2 regions of the Nonomuraea sp. NPDC049758 genome follow, and region 1 is predicted to be linked to the other one. Evidence: riboswitches for the same ligand, from Rfam matches in the RefSeq annotation. Region 1 holds a riboswitch; the other holds the start of a gene.
What was found. A riboswitch is a leader RNA that binds a small molecule or an ion and turns the genes downstream of it on or off. The one in region 1 is predicted to bind S-adenosylmethionine.

Region 1 (7,185 bases):
TCGGGGTCGGCGGCGGAGATGGAGGCGGTGGAGGCGATCTGCTCCTTGGTCTCCACATCCTTGGCCAGCTTGGAGAGCTCCTCGCTGACCCGCTCGACGGCGGCCTCGATGCCCTTCTTCAGGGCCATCGGGTTGGCGCCGGCGGCCACGTTGCGCAGACCTTCGCGCACCAGAGCCTGGGCGAGCACGGTGGCCGTGGTGGTGCCGTCGCCGGCGACGTCGTCAGTCTTCTTGGCGACTTCCTTGACCAGCTCGGCGCCGATCTTCTCCCACGGGTCCTCGAGCTCGATCTCCTTGGCGATGGAGACGCCGTCGTTGGTGATCGTGGGAGCGCCCCACTTCTTCTCCAGCACGACGTTGCGCCCCTTGGGGCCCAAGGTCACCTTGACGGCGTCGGCGAGCTGGTTCATACCGCGCTCGAGACCGCGCCGGGCGTCCTCGTCAAACGCGATCATCTTGGCTGCCATAAGGCTAGACCTCCCAGATGCAGGGTGGCGTGTCCTGGACCGAGCCGACGCCCGCGACGGCATAGGCCTGCATCTCCGTTCGGCAGACCCCATCGTCTCGATCCGAGTTGTTGGCACTCTGCCACACAGAGTGCCAACGAACTGTTTAGCACTCTACCCTGCCGAGTGCAAGCCACGGGCACCCCACCCCAGCTCATCGGGCAGGTCATCGGGTGCGCCGGTTCGCACGGCGAGCCGCCCCTGAGGCGCGGCCCGCCGTGCGAAGCCGACGGAGGAAACAGTGGCGAGCCCGTACGGACTGCGCTGCCGCACGTCCCGCCTTGGTGCATACCAGCGAGGGTGAATCAGACCGTGCGGACGGACTCCGCCTGCGGCCCCTTCTGGCCCTGCGTGATCTCGAACTCGACACGCTGTCCCTGTTCGAGAGAGCGGTACCCGTCCATCATGATCGCTGAGTAATGGACGAATACATCCTTACCACCGTCTACCGCGATGAAGCCGTAGCCCTTGTCCGCGTTGAACCACTTGACGGTGCCCTGCGCCACTTCCGACTCCTCTTACTGGGCTCGCAGATCTCGCCCATTCCTTCGCGAGACCCGTAATCGCATGACTTTTGGGAAAATCAGCCAGACGATCGCCCTCGACCATACCTGTGGCACGGGGTTTGGCAACAGAGTCAACCGACAAAACGCTAATTTCATCGAAGGCTGAGTCGTTCGAGGTTGAATTTGGTTCTAAAACAAGAAGGCGCCCACAAGGGGCGCCTTCAAGAGTCGGTGGTCCGGCGGTCAGCCGCCCGCGACGGCGGGGATGATGGAGATCTGAGTGCCTTCAGGGGCGGGAGTGTCCAGGCCCTCGGCGAAACGGACATCCTCATCACCAACGTATACGTTGACAAAACGACGAATCTTGCCCGATTCATCCAGAATTCTCGCGCCGATCCCCGGGTAGTCGGAGTCAAGCTTGGCGAGAACGTCACGAAGAGTCGCCCCTTCGCCACTCACCTCGGCGTTACCCCCGGTGTAAGTGCGCAGAATGGTGGGAATCCGCACAGAAACGCTCATGGTTTTTGTTGCCTTTCCTGGATTGTCAGACAGTCGCGCGGAACGCGTCGAGAGAGGGCCGGATCACGGCGGTGGGCCGCGCGTCGTCGCTGATCGCGTCGAGCGTCTTGAGGCCGTCGCCGGTGTTCAGGACCACCGTCTCGGCCTCGGGGTCGAGCCTGCCCGTCTCGACGAGCTTCTTCAGCACGCCCACCGTGACGCCGCCCGCGGTCTCGGCGAAGATGCCCTCGGTGGAGGCCAGGAGCTTGATGGCGGCGACGATCTCGGGGTCGGTGACGTCCTCGACGCCTCCGCCCGTGCGCCGGGCGATGTCCAGCACGTACGGCCCGTCTGCGGGGTTGCCGATGGCCAGCGACTTGGCGATCGTGTCCGGCTTGACCGGCTGGACGACGTCGTGCCCCGCCTTGTACGCCGTCGAGACCGGCGAGCACCCGGCCGCCTGGGCCCCGAACACCTTGTAGGGGGTGTCCTCGACCAGCCCGAGCGCGATCAGCTCCTTGAAGCCCTTGTCGATCTTCGTGAGCTGGGAGCCGGAGGCGATGGGGATGACGATCTGCTCGGGCAGCCGCCAGCCGAGCTGCTCGGCGATCTCGTACGCGAGCGTCTTGGACCCCTCGGCGTAGTAGGGCCGCAGGTTGACGTTGACGAACCCCCACCGCTCGCCCAGCGGGTCGCCGATCAGCTCCGAACAGAACCGGTTGACCTCGTCGTACGTGCCGTCGATGCCGATCAGCCGGCCGCCGAACACCCGGGCCATGGCGATCTTGGCCGCTTCGAGGTCGGCGGGGATGAACACGCACGCGTCGAGGCCGGCCCGCGCGGCGGCGGCGGTGACCGCGCCGGCGAGGTTGCCCGTGGAGGAGCAGGAGAGCGTGTGGAAACCGAAGTTCCTGGCCGCCTCGACGGCGATGGCGACCACCCGGTCCTTGAAGGAGTGGGTGGGGTTGCCCGAGTCGTCCTTCACGTGCAGGGAACGGATGCCGAGCGCCTTGCCGAGGTTGCCGGCCTTGACCAGCTTCGTCCAGCCCGGGTTCATGTTGGGCTTGCTCGCCACGTCGGCGGGGACCGGGAGCAGGGAGCGGTAGCGCCAGATGTTGGCGGGGCCGGACTCGATGTCCGCGCGGGTCACCTGGCCGAAGGAGTAGGCCGCTTCGAGCGGCCCGAAACACTCCAGGCAGGCGAAGCTGGGACCCAGGGGGTAGCGCGTGCCGCACTCGCGGCAAGACAGAGCGACGGCAGGACCAAAGTCGAGCGACATGAAGCGAGGCCTTCCCTCATCTTCGCCCGCGGCCACCTTGACCGCGAACCGGAATTGGCACCTTGTCCCGGTCGGCCTCGCCAGGTCGCGAGCACAAGCCGGGAGGGTTGCCGGGGCTTCGCAGGGCCGGTCCCTCCACCCCTCTGGATGAGCAATATTCAGTTGTCGAAAAGGACTCTACCTTCTCAAGTGGCGGAAACGACCACCCGTCTCACCATGTGAGCGAACGCGTCTCACCGATAGTCCTCCCCGAGGACTCCCTGCACGTACTTGCGGGCCTGGTGGATGCGGGACTTGGCGGTGCCGAGCGGGATGTTGAGCTGCTCGGCCACCTCGTTGTAGTCGAGCTGGACGATGTCGCGCAGCACCAGCGCCTGGGCCAGGTCGGGCTTGTCGGCCTCCAGCGCCTCCATCGCGTCGAGCAGGTCGAGCCGCGAACCGGCGATCACGCTGACCCGTCGCGCGTCCGGCTTCTGCATCGGCAGCTCCTCCGACGTCTGCTCGGCGGCCCTGCGCTTCAGCGAGCGGTACGTGGTGCGCGCGCAGTTGGCGGTCACGATGTGCAGCCAGGTGCTGAACCTGGCCCGCCCCTCGAACCGGCCGATGTTGCGCGCCACGGCCAGCAGAGTGTCCTGCGAGGCTTCTTCCGCGTCCTGGTGATAGGGCAGGATCCGGGCGCAGTGGCGCATCACGTCAGGCTCGATCCTGGCCAGGAGCTCGCCGAGCGCGCGATGGTCTCCGGCCGCGGCCGAGCGGGCGAGTTCCTCGGTTAGCTCATCTAGCGCCATAGCTGGGATCCTATGGGCGAAGGGAGCCCAAATGAACAGCGTTCTCGTGGCGTCCAACCGCGGGCCGGTCTCCTTCACCGTCGACGACGACGGTGAGCTGACCATGAAACGCGGTGGTGGCGGCCTCGTCTCGGGCCTGTCGGGGGTGGCCAAGGAGCACGGCGTGCTGTGGGTGTGCGCCGCGCTGTCCGACGGCGACCGCAGCGCCGTGCGCCTGGCCCCGGGTGGCCGGCTCGACCGCGGCGGCTACGACACGGGCGCCCTGCGGATGCTCGACATCCCCGCGGCCACCTTCCACCGCGCCTACAACGCCGTGGCCAACTCGACCCTGTGGTTCGTCAACCACCTGCTGTACGACATCCCCAACTCCCCCAGTTTCGGCACCAAGTTCCGGCGCGAGTGGGAGTCCTACCGCGACTACAACGGCGCGTTCGCGCTGGCGCTGGCCGAGGAGGCCGGGCACGGCGCGCGCGTGATGGTCCAGGACTACCACCTGACGCTCACCCCGGCGATGCTCCGCGCCGAGCGGCCCGACCTGCGCATCGCCCACTTCAGCCACACGCCGTGGGCGCCTCCCGAGTACTTCTCCCTGCTGCCCGACGCGGTGACCAGGGAGGTGCTCGACGGCATCCTGGGGGCCGACCACGCGGGCTTCCTCACCGCCCGGTGGGCGGCGGCGTTCATGGACTGCTGCGAGGCGCTGCTGGGCGGGCGGGTGGACCGCGCGGCCGGCACGGTCACCCACGAGGGCCGGACGACCCGCGTCGGCGTGCACAGCCTGGGCGTGGACGGCGCGGCGCTGTGGGCGCGGGCCTGCGAGCCCGACGTCGAGTCGCACATGGCCGCGCTGGCCGAGCAGGTGGCCGGACGCCGGCTGATCGTCCGCATCGACCGCACCGAGCTGTCCAAGAACATCGTGCGCGGGCTGCTGGCCTACCGGGAGTTCCTGGCCGCCCATCCGGAGTGGCACGGCAAGGTGGTCCACCTGGCCTTCGCCTACCCCAGCCGGCACGACCTGCCCGAATACCGCGAGTACACCGCGTCGGTGCAGCGCTGCGCGCGCGAGATCGAGGACGAGTACGCCACCGAGGACTGGGACCCGGTCATCCTCAACGTCAACGACGACTACCCGCGCTCGCTGGCCGCCTACCGGCTGGCGGACGTGCTGCTGGTCAACCCCATCCGCGACGGCATGAACCTGGTCGCCAAGGAGGGGCCGGTCCTGTCGCCGCGCTGCGCCCTGGTGCTCTCGCGCGAGGCGGGGGCGGCCGCCGAGCTGGGCCCGTACGCGCTGGTGGTCAACCCCTACGACGTGAGCGGCACGGCGGACGCGCTGCACGAGGCGCTGGTGATGCCCGAGGACGAACGCCGGCGGCGCCGCGACCGGCTGCGCGAGGCGGCCACCGCGCTGCCGCCGCACAAGTGGCTGGAATCCCAACTCGACGCCCTGCTTTAACATGAGAAGTCGGGTTCACTGCCAATGACGGAGGCTGCCGGGTGTCGACGGTCTCAGTGCCCATCAGACTCGTCCGGGACCGTCCGACCTGGCTCATCTACTTCCTGCTCGGCACGTTCGCCACGTTCGTGTACGGCCTGAGCGCCGCCCTCCCGCTCCTGCGCGCCGACCAGCGCACCACGGCCACCGTCGCCGGGCTGCACGGCACCGCGATGGCGGTCGGGACGATCGGCGCCGGGCTCGCGCTGCCCCCGCTCACCAGGCTGCTCGGCCGACGCTCGACGTGCTGGTTCGGCCTGGCCGGGATGAACGCCGGCGTGCTGCTGGTCATGGCCGGCTCGGCGCTGCCCCTGACGCTGCTCGGCTACGGCGTGGCCGGCGGTTTCGGCTCGGTCATGCTCTACGCGGCGATGGCCGAGCTCAGCGACCACCACGGGCCCGCGGGGCCAGCCGCGCTCAGCGAGGCCAACGCCGTGGGCGTGCTGGTGGGGATGGTGGCGACGTTCGTGCTCAGCCAGGTGGCGCAGAGCGCGCTCGGCTGGCGGGCCGCCCTGCTGGTCACCCCGGCCGTCAGCGCCCTGCTCGCGCTGTCGCTGGGCCGTTCCTGGCCCGCGCCCCGGCGGGCCGGCGGAGGGCGGGGCGACGCGGCCGCCGGGGCGGCCGTCCCGGCGCGGGAGGGCGGCGGGTGGCGCTTCCATCTGGCCGGGGGCGTGCTGTTCTGCTGCGTGGCGCTGGAGTTCACGTTCAACCTGTGGGCCGCCGACCTGTTCGCCCTCAGGACGGGCGTGCCGGCGGCCGTCGCGGCGACCGGGCTGACGGCGTTCGTCTGCGGCATGGCGGCGGGCAGGTTCGCCGGCGCGCAGCTCGCGCTGCGGCTGCCGGCCACGCCGCTGCTGGCCGGCGCCCTGGGGCTGATGGCCCTCGGCTGGGTGCTGTTCTGGGCGAGCACCGCGCCGATCCTGTCGTACGCGGGGCTGGCGCTGAGCGGGCTGGGCGCGTCGCTGCAGTTCCCGCTCGCGCTGAGCACGCTGATCGCCGCCTCCGGCGACCGGGCGGACCGGGCGGCGGCCGCCTCGCCTGTGTGGGCGGGCGCCGCCATGGCGATCGGCCCGCTGCTGCTCGGCGCGCTGGCCGACGGCTACGGCACCGGGAACGCGTTCCTGCTGGTGCCCGTGGTCATCGGCCTGGCGGTCGCCGGGGTGCTCATCTCCAGTCGGCGTACTTGAGCGTGTCGGCCAGGCCGGGGGTGTTCCACTGGTCGACGACGAGAATCTGGCTCTTCGGCAGGTACCACTCGCGCTGCGTGAAGCGGGCCTTGACGCCGCCGCCCGAGTAGCTGACGCACGTGGCCTGCCAGGCGTTGTAGGCGGCCTTGTGCCCGGCCCCCATCTGCCGGTAGCCCCTGGTGACCTTGGGGCCGACGACCTCGCCCCACTTGCGGTTGATCGGGCAGGGCTGAACGTCGCTGGCCGGATAGTACGGGTCCTTGCCCGTGTAGGGCCCGAACCCCTCGGCGCCCCGCTTGATCGCGGCGGGACCGAGGACGTAGAACGCGTCGCACTCGGGCGAGCCCCAGCCCTGCGGCTTGGCGCACCGGCCGGTGACCACCTGGACGACGTCGCCGCCCTTGCGGTGGACCACCCACTCGATCGGGATGTAGAGCGTCAGGCCGCCGCGCAGCTTGAGCTGCTGGGCGGGGGCGGCGGAGGCGGCACAGGGGACGGCGAGCACGGCCGCCAGGGTGGCCAGAGCCGCGGCCGAGGCGGCGGCGAGAGATCGTCGTGACATGCGCACCAACGTAGGACCCGCCACTTGCAGCCCAATCACGAACGGCTGAAAGCCGCGAGCCGGCCCAGACGGCGCAAGGCCGCGAGCCGGCTCACGAACGGCTGGACTCTAGGGACGGGTGAAGGCCGTCGTCAGCTCCCGCAGCAGCGCCACCACGCCGTCGGGCCCGTCGACCACGATGTCGGCCCGCTCGGCCAGCGCGGTCACCTCGGCCGAGCCGCTGCACACGGTCACGCCGGGCAGCCCCGAGGCGCGTACGGCGTCGAAGGCGGCCAGGTCGCCGAGGTCGTCGCCGACGAACATGACGGACCTGGCGTCCCGCTCGGCCAGGAACAGCCCGAGCGCGTGGCCCTTGTCCATGCCG
Region 2 (7,185 bases), on a different contig from region 1:
GTCGAGCACCGCGCGGGCGGTGGACCGGATGGCGCCGGCGGTGAGCTCGGCCGCGCCCGTCCGCAGGGCGCGGGACAGGGCCAGCGCGACCGCGCGGTCGCGCGCCGACAGGTAACGGTTGCGGCTGGACAGGGCCAGGCCGTCGGGCTCGCGCACGGTGGGCGCCCCGACGATCTCGACGGCCAGGTCGAGGTCGGCCACCATGCGGCGGATGACGGCGAGCTGCTGGGCGTCCTTCTGACCGAAGATCGCCACGTCGGGACGGACCAGGTTGAACAGCTTGAGCACCACCGTCAGCACACCGTCGAAGTGGCCCGGCCTGGAGGCGCCCTCGACGATCGCGCCCATCTCGCCCGCGCAGACGCTCACCTGCCGCTCGGGGCGGTACATGTCCTCGGGCGAGGGCGCGAACACGACGTGCACGCCCTCCTCCCGGCACACGTCGAGATCGGCGTCAAACGTACGGGGATAGCGGGAAAGATCCTCGTTAGGACCGAATTGCAGCGGGTTGACGAAGATGCTGACCACGACCTGGTCGGCGCGTACCCGGGCGGCCCTGATCAGCGACCGGTGGCCCTCGTGCAGCGCGCCCATGGTCGGGACCAGCGCCACGCTGCCCGTGCCACGCGCCTTCGCCAGGTCGTCCCGGTTGCCGGCCACGATCAGATCCATTGCTGCCCTCCACACCCGACGGTCAGGTCCATATATTGCCCCCAAGCGCGTCGAGCAGCCGCTCCGCCTCCTCCGGTTTGAGCAGCCCAGCGGCCAGCGCCCGGTCGGCGGTGAGCCGGGCCAGTGCGATGTAGGCGTCGGCGGCCTCCGGGGCGGCCAGGATCAGCGCGTCGACGTGTTTGCGCACGGTGCCCGCGTCGCCGCGGACGACCGGGCCGGTCAGCCCGGCGATGCCCAGCCGCAGCACGTTGTCGAGCGCCGCGCCGAGCAGCGGGCCCAGCATCCGGCCCGGGTGCTCGACGCCGATGCGCCCGAGCAGCTCCTCGGACTCGGCGATGAGCGTGACCATGTGGTTGGCGGCGTTGGCCAGGGCCGCGTGGTAGAGCGCGCGGTCGGTCTCGGCGATCCAGACCGGCTCGCCGCCCATCTCGATCACCAGCGCCTCGGCGACCGGCCGCAGCAGGTCGGGCGCGGTGACGCCGAACGAGATGCCGGTGATCTTGTTGAGGTCGTCGTCGCGGCCGGTGAAGGTCATGACCGGGTGGAGCGCGAGCGGCAGCGCGCCCACCCCGGCGGCGGGTTCGAGCACCGACAGGCCGTACGCGCCGCTGGTGTGGACGAGCAGCTTGCCCTGGAGGTCGGCGCCCGTACGGGCCAGGCCGGCCACGAGGTCGGGCAGCGCGTCGTCGGGGACGGTCAGCAGGATGAGCTGGGCGGCGGCCACCACCTCGTCGGGCCGCGTCAGCTCGACCCCGAGCCGGTCGGCGGCCCACCTCCGCGACCTGTCGGAGACCCCGCTCGCGGCGACGATCCGGTGGCCCGCCTGCGCCAGCGCGGCGCCGAGCGCGGAGCCGACCTTGCCCGCGCCGAGCACGCCGACGGTCAGCCGTGCCGGGCGATCACCTGCGTCCATGACGTCTCACCCCTGTCGACGGTGATGGCACTGCCGACCAGCGTAACCGGCGGGCGGCGCCGCACATGTCGCGGGCCGACGAACGCGGTCAGGCATGCCCGCCGCTTTACCGCCTGTTGAGTTAACGACAAATGCGACAGGGGCATACGAATCGTGCACCCCCTGTCGAAAGAGATGAGGAGAGGGGTCCACGCACGACGACGGGCGCCGAGTCCTGAAACCCGACGCCCGCCTGGATGCGACCTCTTGGAGGTGCACTGACCGGTCATCCGCCGACTGACCGGCCGGGATCAGAGCCCGGACCGCGCGCGAGCGGTCCGGGCTCTCCCTGCCTCAGCGGCTGTAGACCGCGGTGTTGGGGCTCCCCTGGCAGCCGTTGATCGGCACGGCCTGGATGCCGATGTTGTTGCCGCAGACCGGCACGACGGCGGTGATGGGGAGGTGGATCGGGCTGCCGCTCAGGATGCCGTTGTTGCCGTGGGTGACGTCGTCGGCGTACGCGGGGGCCGCCAGCGCCAGCAGGGCAATGGCACCTGCCATGACCAGAGTCTTCTTCACGGGGGGCTCCTCTCAGTATGCGGCCGTGGTGGCCGCAATGCTTTGGTGGAGCGAACCGGCTCGCCGCTTACCGCGGATGGGCGAAACGCAGTCGCTCGGTGACAGTACGTAAACGTTAGCGCAATGTAGCGACCAAGTGTAGTCAATCAATGACTTAGCGTGTCGATGGCCGGAGTCATGAGATAGTCAGCCTCATGTGGCTCACCTGGCGCGCCGCGACCGAGCGCGCGCTCTACGGCGAGGAGGGTTTCTACCTCCGCGAACGCCCCTCGGGCCACTTCCGCACCTCGGTCGGGGCCTCGGCGGTGTTCGCGGAGGCGGTCCTGACCCTGCTGGCGGAGGTCGACTGCGACCTCGGCTCCCCCGAGTGGCTCGACCTGGTCGACATCGGCTCCGGCGAGGGCGTGCTGGTCCGCCGCGTCCTCGACCTGGCCGAGCCCGCTCTGCGCGACCGGCTCCGGGTCACGTGCGTCGACCTGTCACCCCGGCCGCCGGGCCTGCCCGACGAGGTCGAGTGGCGCCGCTGCCTGCCGTCCAGCATCACCGGCCTGGCCGTCGCCAACGAGTGGCTCGACAACATCCCGCTCGACGTGGCCGAGCAGACCTCCGGCGGCCCGCGTCTGGTCATGGTCAACACCCGCACCGGGGAGGAGCGCCTCGGCGGCCCGCTGCGGCCCGCCGATCGGGAGTGGCTCGACCGCTGGTGGCCGCTGCCGCACGTGGGCACCCGCGCCGAGATCGGCCGTCCCCGTGACGACGCCTGGGCCTCCGTTCTGGTACGCCTCGCCCGCGGCCGGGCGATAGCCGTGGATTATGCACACCCTGTGGATAACCGACCGCTCTGTGGCACGCTGACCGGTTACCGCGACGGCGCCGTCGTGGCCCCCGTCCCCGACGGGACCTGCGACATCACCGCCCACGTCGCGCTCGACGCGTGCGCCGAGGCCGGGCGGCGGGCCGGCGCGATATCCACAACCTTGTCCACACAGCGCGACATGTTGCGGGCGCTGGGCCTCACCGGCGCCCGGCCGCCGGTCGACCTCGCCCGCACCGATCCGCGCGGCTACGTGCGCGCGTTGTCGCGGGCGTCGGAGGAGGGCGAGCTGATCGATCCGGCCGGGCTCGGCGGGTTCGGCTGGCTCAGCCAGAGCCGGTGACGTCGAGGTCGAGCGAGCGCAGGCCGCGGATGACGAAGCCCGGCTTGTAGACCGGCTCCGCGCGCAGCTCGATCGTCCCGACCCGGTCCAGCAGGGCCGTGAACGACTCCGTCAGCTCGATCCTGGCCAGCGGCGCGCCCAGGCAGAAGTGGATGCCGGCGCCGAAGGAGATGTGCGGGTTGTCCGGACGGCCCAGGTCGAGCCGGTCCGGGTCCTCGAACACCTCGGGGTCCCTGTTGGCCGAGCCGAACAGGCAGGCGACCTCCGAGCCGCGCGGGATCCGCACGCCGTGCACCTCGATGTCCTCCAGCACCCAGCGCTCGAAGAGCTGCAGCGGGGTGTCGTAGCGCAGCAGCTCCTCGATGGCGGTCGGCAGCAGCGAACGGTCGGCGCGCAGCCGGGCCAGCTCGCCGGGGTTCTTCAGCAGGGCTCGCCAGCCGTTGCCGGTGACGTTGACCGTGGCCTCGTGGCCCGCGTTGAGCAGCAGCACGCAGGTGCCGGCCAGCTCGTCGAGGGTCAGCTCGGGGATCGCGGCCAGGGCGCTGACCAGGTCCTCGCCGGGGTTGGCCAGCCGGTCGCGGGCCAGGTCCTTGAGGTAGGACTCGAACTCCTCGGCCGCGCGCACCGCCTGGTGCTGGGTCTCCAGGCTGGGGTTGAGCTCGTACATGCCGCACATGTCGGCCGACCACGGGCGCAGCAGGTGGCGGTCCTGCTCGGGGACGCCGAGCATCTCGGCGATGACGGTGACCGGCAGCGGCTCGGCGACCTCGGCGATCAGGTCGCCGCCGCCCTTCTCGACGTAGGCGTCGATCAGGCTCTCGGCGATGGCCCGGACGCGCGGGCGCAGCGACTCGACCATGCGCGGCGTGAACGCCTTGGACACCAGCCGGCGCAGCCTCGTGTGGTCCGGCGGCTCGACCTCCAGCATGCCGTTCCTGCTGACCCGCCAGAAGGCTTCCTGGAACTCCGGCGCGGGCTGCCGGCCGAACTCCTCGTGCGTGGCGACGTGCGTGTAGTCGCGGCCCAGCCGCCGGTCTCTGAGCAGCGCGTTCACGTCCGCGTGCCGGGAGATCAGCCACTGGTTGGACGGCTCGAAGTAGCGGACGGGCGCCTCGCGCCTCAGCTCGTCGTACGCCGGATAGGGGTCGACGACGAAATCCGGATTCCAAGGATCAAAGCGCACCATTTCATCTTATGAGACGGGTTGACCTGCTGAGCTTGCGAATCATGCCCGGGTGTCGGTTATAGTGCCGTCGTAGGTCATGAGTGCCAGCGACAAGCCCCGGCTAGCTGGCCGGCAACCCTCGCGTCCGCGGCGGGGTGCCCCGGGTGAAGACCTGGTCCGTCACGAGGTGTGGCGGGCAAGCGCGGGCTCCGTGGCTGCTTCCAGGGGTCCGACCGACCCGTGAGGAGCTGTGCCGTGTCCACGCTGACGATCTTCAACTCCGTTCCCGCCCAGGCCGCCGCCGAGGCCCACGCCCCTGCCGCCGCCTCCGGACGGTCGATCCCCGCCGTGCTCGGCGCCGACCTCGAAGTGCCGGTCAAGGGCGGCCGGCTGGTGAGCTACGCCAACCTCGACTACGCCGCCAGCGCCCCCTGTCTTGAGCCGGTCAGCGCCGCCGTCGCCGCCGCGCTCCCGGCCTACTCCAGCGTCCACCGCGGCGCGGGCTACGCCTCCCAGCTCACCACCGCCCGGTACGAGCAGGCCCGCCACACGGTCCGGGCCTTCGTCGGCGCCCGCCCGGACGACGCCGTCATCTTCACCCGCAACACCACCGACGCCACCAACCTGCTGGCCGGCTGCCTGCCCGAGGGCACGACCGTCGTCGTCTTCGACTCCGAGCACCACGCCTCGCTGCTGCCCTGGGAGCGGTCCGTGCGCCTGGCGCCGCCCGCCTTCCCCGGCGAGGCCGTCCGCGCCGCCGACGAGGCGCTGGCCGGGATCGAGGGGCCCAAGCTGCTCGTGGTCACCGCCGCCTCCAACGTCACCGGCGAGCTGTGGCCCATCGCCGCCCTCGCCCACATCGCCCACCGGCACGGCGCCCGGATCCTGGTGGACGCGGCCCAGCTCGTCCCGCACCGCAGGCTCAACCTGACCGCGCTCGACCTGGACTACGTGGCCTTCTCCGGCCACAAGCTGTACGCGCCCTTCGGCGCCGGCGTGCTGGTCGGACGCCGTGACTGGCTGGCGGCGGGCGAGCCGTACCTGAAGGGCGGCGGCGCGGTGCGCTCGGTGGGCGAGACCACCGAGTGGCACGACGACCCCGAGCCGCGCCACGAGGCCGGCACCCCCAACGTGCTCGGCGCCATCGCCCTGGCCGCCGCCTGCGACGCGCTCACCGCCACGGGGTGGACGGAGCTGGTGCGCGAGGAGGAGCGCCTGATCGCCCGGCTGCGTACCGGCCTGGCCTCGATCGACGGGGTGCGCGAGCTGTCGTTGTGGGGCGAGGACCACCCGCGGGTGGGGATCGTGTCGTTCGTCGTGGACGGCTACTCGGCCCGCGAGGTGGCCGAGGCGCTGTCCGGCGAGTACGGCATCGGCGTGCGGGACGGGAAGTTCTGCGCGCACCCGTTCGTCCGGCACCTGCTCGGCACCTCGGACGGCGGCTGCGAGGACGGCACCGCCTCGGCGGTCCGCGCCTCCATCGGCATCGGCAGCACGCAGGAGCACGTCGACCGCCTGGTCGAGGCCCTGCGCGACCTGGTCAGCCGCTGACGCTCAGCGGTTGGGCGGCTTCTGCTGGTGCGGCTCGTCGGACACCAGGGCGTCGATGTCCCGCATGTCCTCGTCGTTGAGGTGCCCGGGGCGCGGCGCGTTGGGCTGCCGCGGCACGCTGGGCTGCTCGGCCTCGCCCTCGGGCCGGGCCGGCGTCGTCGGGCCGCCCTCGGGCCCGACCTGCGTGGCGGGCCCTTCGGTGACGACCGTCGTCGGCTCGGTGCGGCGGGCCGGCCGGTGCGCGGCGAGGTCGTCCTCGGCGATCTGGCGTTCCCTGCGACGGCGGTACGTCGAGTGGAAGATGCCGTCGAGCCCGATACGGCCGCCGCCAAGCGCGGCGAGCATCAAGGCCAGCGCACCCAGCGCGCCCGGCAGTTCCCATCCCCCGCCTTGCGACAACACCCCGTGGCCCGCGTGCACGAAGACGATCGCGCCGATCATGTCGATGAGCAGCAGCAACGCCACCGGCCGGACCAGCAGGCCGAGGATCAGCAGGGCGCCGCCGACCAGTTCGACGATGGCGGCGAATCCGGCCGACAATTCGGGCATGGGCACGCCCATCTCCCGGAACTGCCCCGCCGCGGCACCGAGCCCGCCCTGCCACTTCTGCCAGCCGTGCGCCACGAAGATCACCCCGAGTACCACCCGGGAGATCAGGGCCGCCACATCAAACAGGACTCTCTTCACAGTGCTTTCTCCCCCCGTTCCCGGTATTGATCCCCATGTCTGGCTTCGGGATGCGTTGCCATACGATTCCTTGACCATCCCCCACGCTGGATCACCCCGTGGGACGGTGGCAGCATGGGCCCTATGACGGAACGCGTGGTCGGGATCGGCGCCGGCGCGAAGGAGCTGGCGACCGAGGACATGATCCTCAACATCGGCCCCCAGCATCCCTCCACGCACGGCGTGCTCAGGCTCCGGCTCACCCTCGACGGCGAGCGCATCGAGGCGGCCGAGCCGATCATCGGCTACATGCACAGGGGCGCGGAGAAGCTGTTCGAGGTCCGCGACTACCGCCAGATCATCATGCTCGCCAACCGGCACGACTGGCTGTCGGGGTTCGCCAACGAACTGGGCGTCGTGCTGGCCGCCGAACGGCTGCTCGGCATGGAGACGCCGGTCAGGGCCGTGTGGGCGCGTACACTGCTGGCCGAGCTCAACCGGGT

Region 2: linked by a shared signal. The riboswitch ahead of AB0J46_RS17760 (aminotransferase class V-fold PLP-dependent enzyme) and the one ahead of thrC (threonine synthase) in region 1 are both predicted to bind S-adenosylmethionine.

What each region holds. Positions count from the first base shown of each region.
Region 1 is NZ_JBFAMZ010000020.1:165,578-172,762, forward strand. It holds gene groL (chaperonin GroEL) at 1-467, opposite strand, end outside; gene AB0J46_RS40045 (cold-shock protein) at 812-1,012, opposite strand; gene AB0J46_RS40050 (MoaD/ThiS family protein) at 1,256-1,531, opposite strand; gene thrC (threonine synthase) at 1,557-2,789, opposite strand; SAM riboswitch class I at 2,803-2,943, opposite strand; gene AB0J46_RS40060 (RNA polymerase sigma factor) at 3,023-3,577, opposite strand; gene AB0J46_RS40065 (trehalose-6-phosphate synthase) at 3,609-5,033, shown strand; gene AB0J46_RS40070 (hypothetical protein) at 5,075-6,259, shown strand; gene AB0J46_RS40075 (hypothetical protein) at 6,237-6,821, opposite strand; gene otsB (trehalose-phosphatase) at 6,930-7,185, opposite strand, start outside.
Region 2 is NZ_JBFAMZ010000006.1:174,991-182,175, forward strand. It holds gene panC (pantoate--beta-alanine ligase) at 1-672, opposite strand, end outside; gene AB0J46_RS17740 (DUF2520 domain-containing protein) at 695-1,585, opposite strand; gene AB0J46_RS17745 (chaplin family protein) at 1,919-2,143, opposite strand; gene AB0J46_RS17750 (SAM-dependent methyltransferase) at 2,338-3,300, shown strand; gene AB0J46_RS17755 (cytochrome P450) at 3,284-4,483, opposite strand; SAM riboswitch class IV at 4,559-4,674, shown strand; gene AB0J46_RS17760 (aminotransferase class V-fold PLP-dependent enzyme) at 4,721-6,016, shown strand; gene AB0J46_RS17765 (DoxX family protein) at 6,020-6,703, opposite strand; gene AB0J46_RS17770 (NADH-quinone oxidoreductase subunit D) at 6,827-7,185, shown strand, end outside.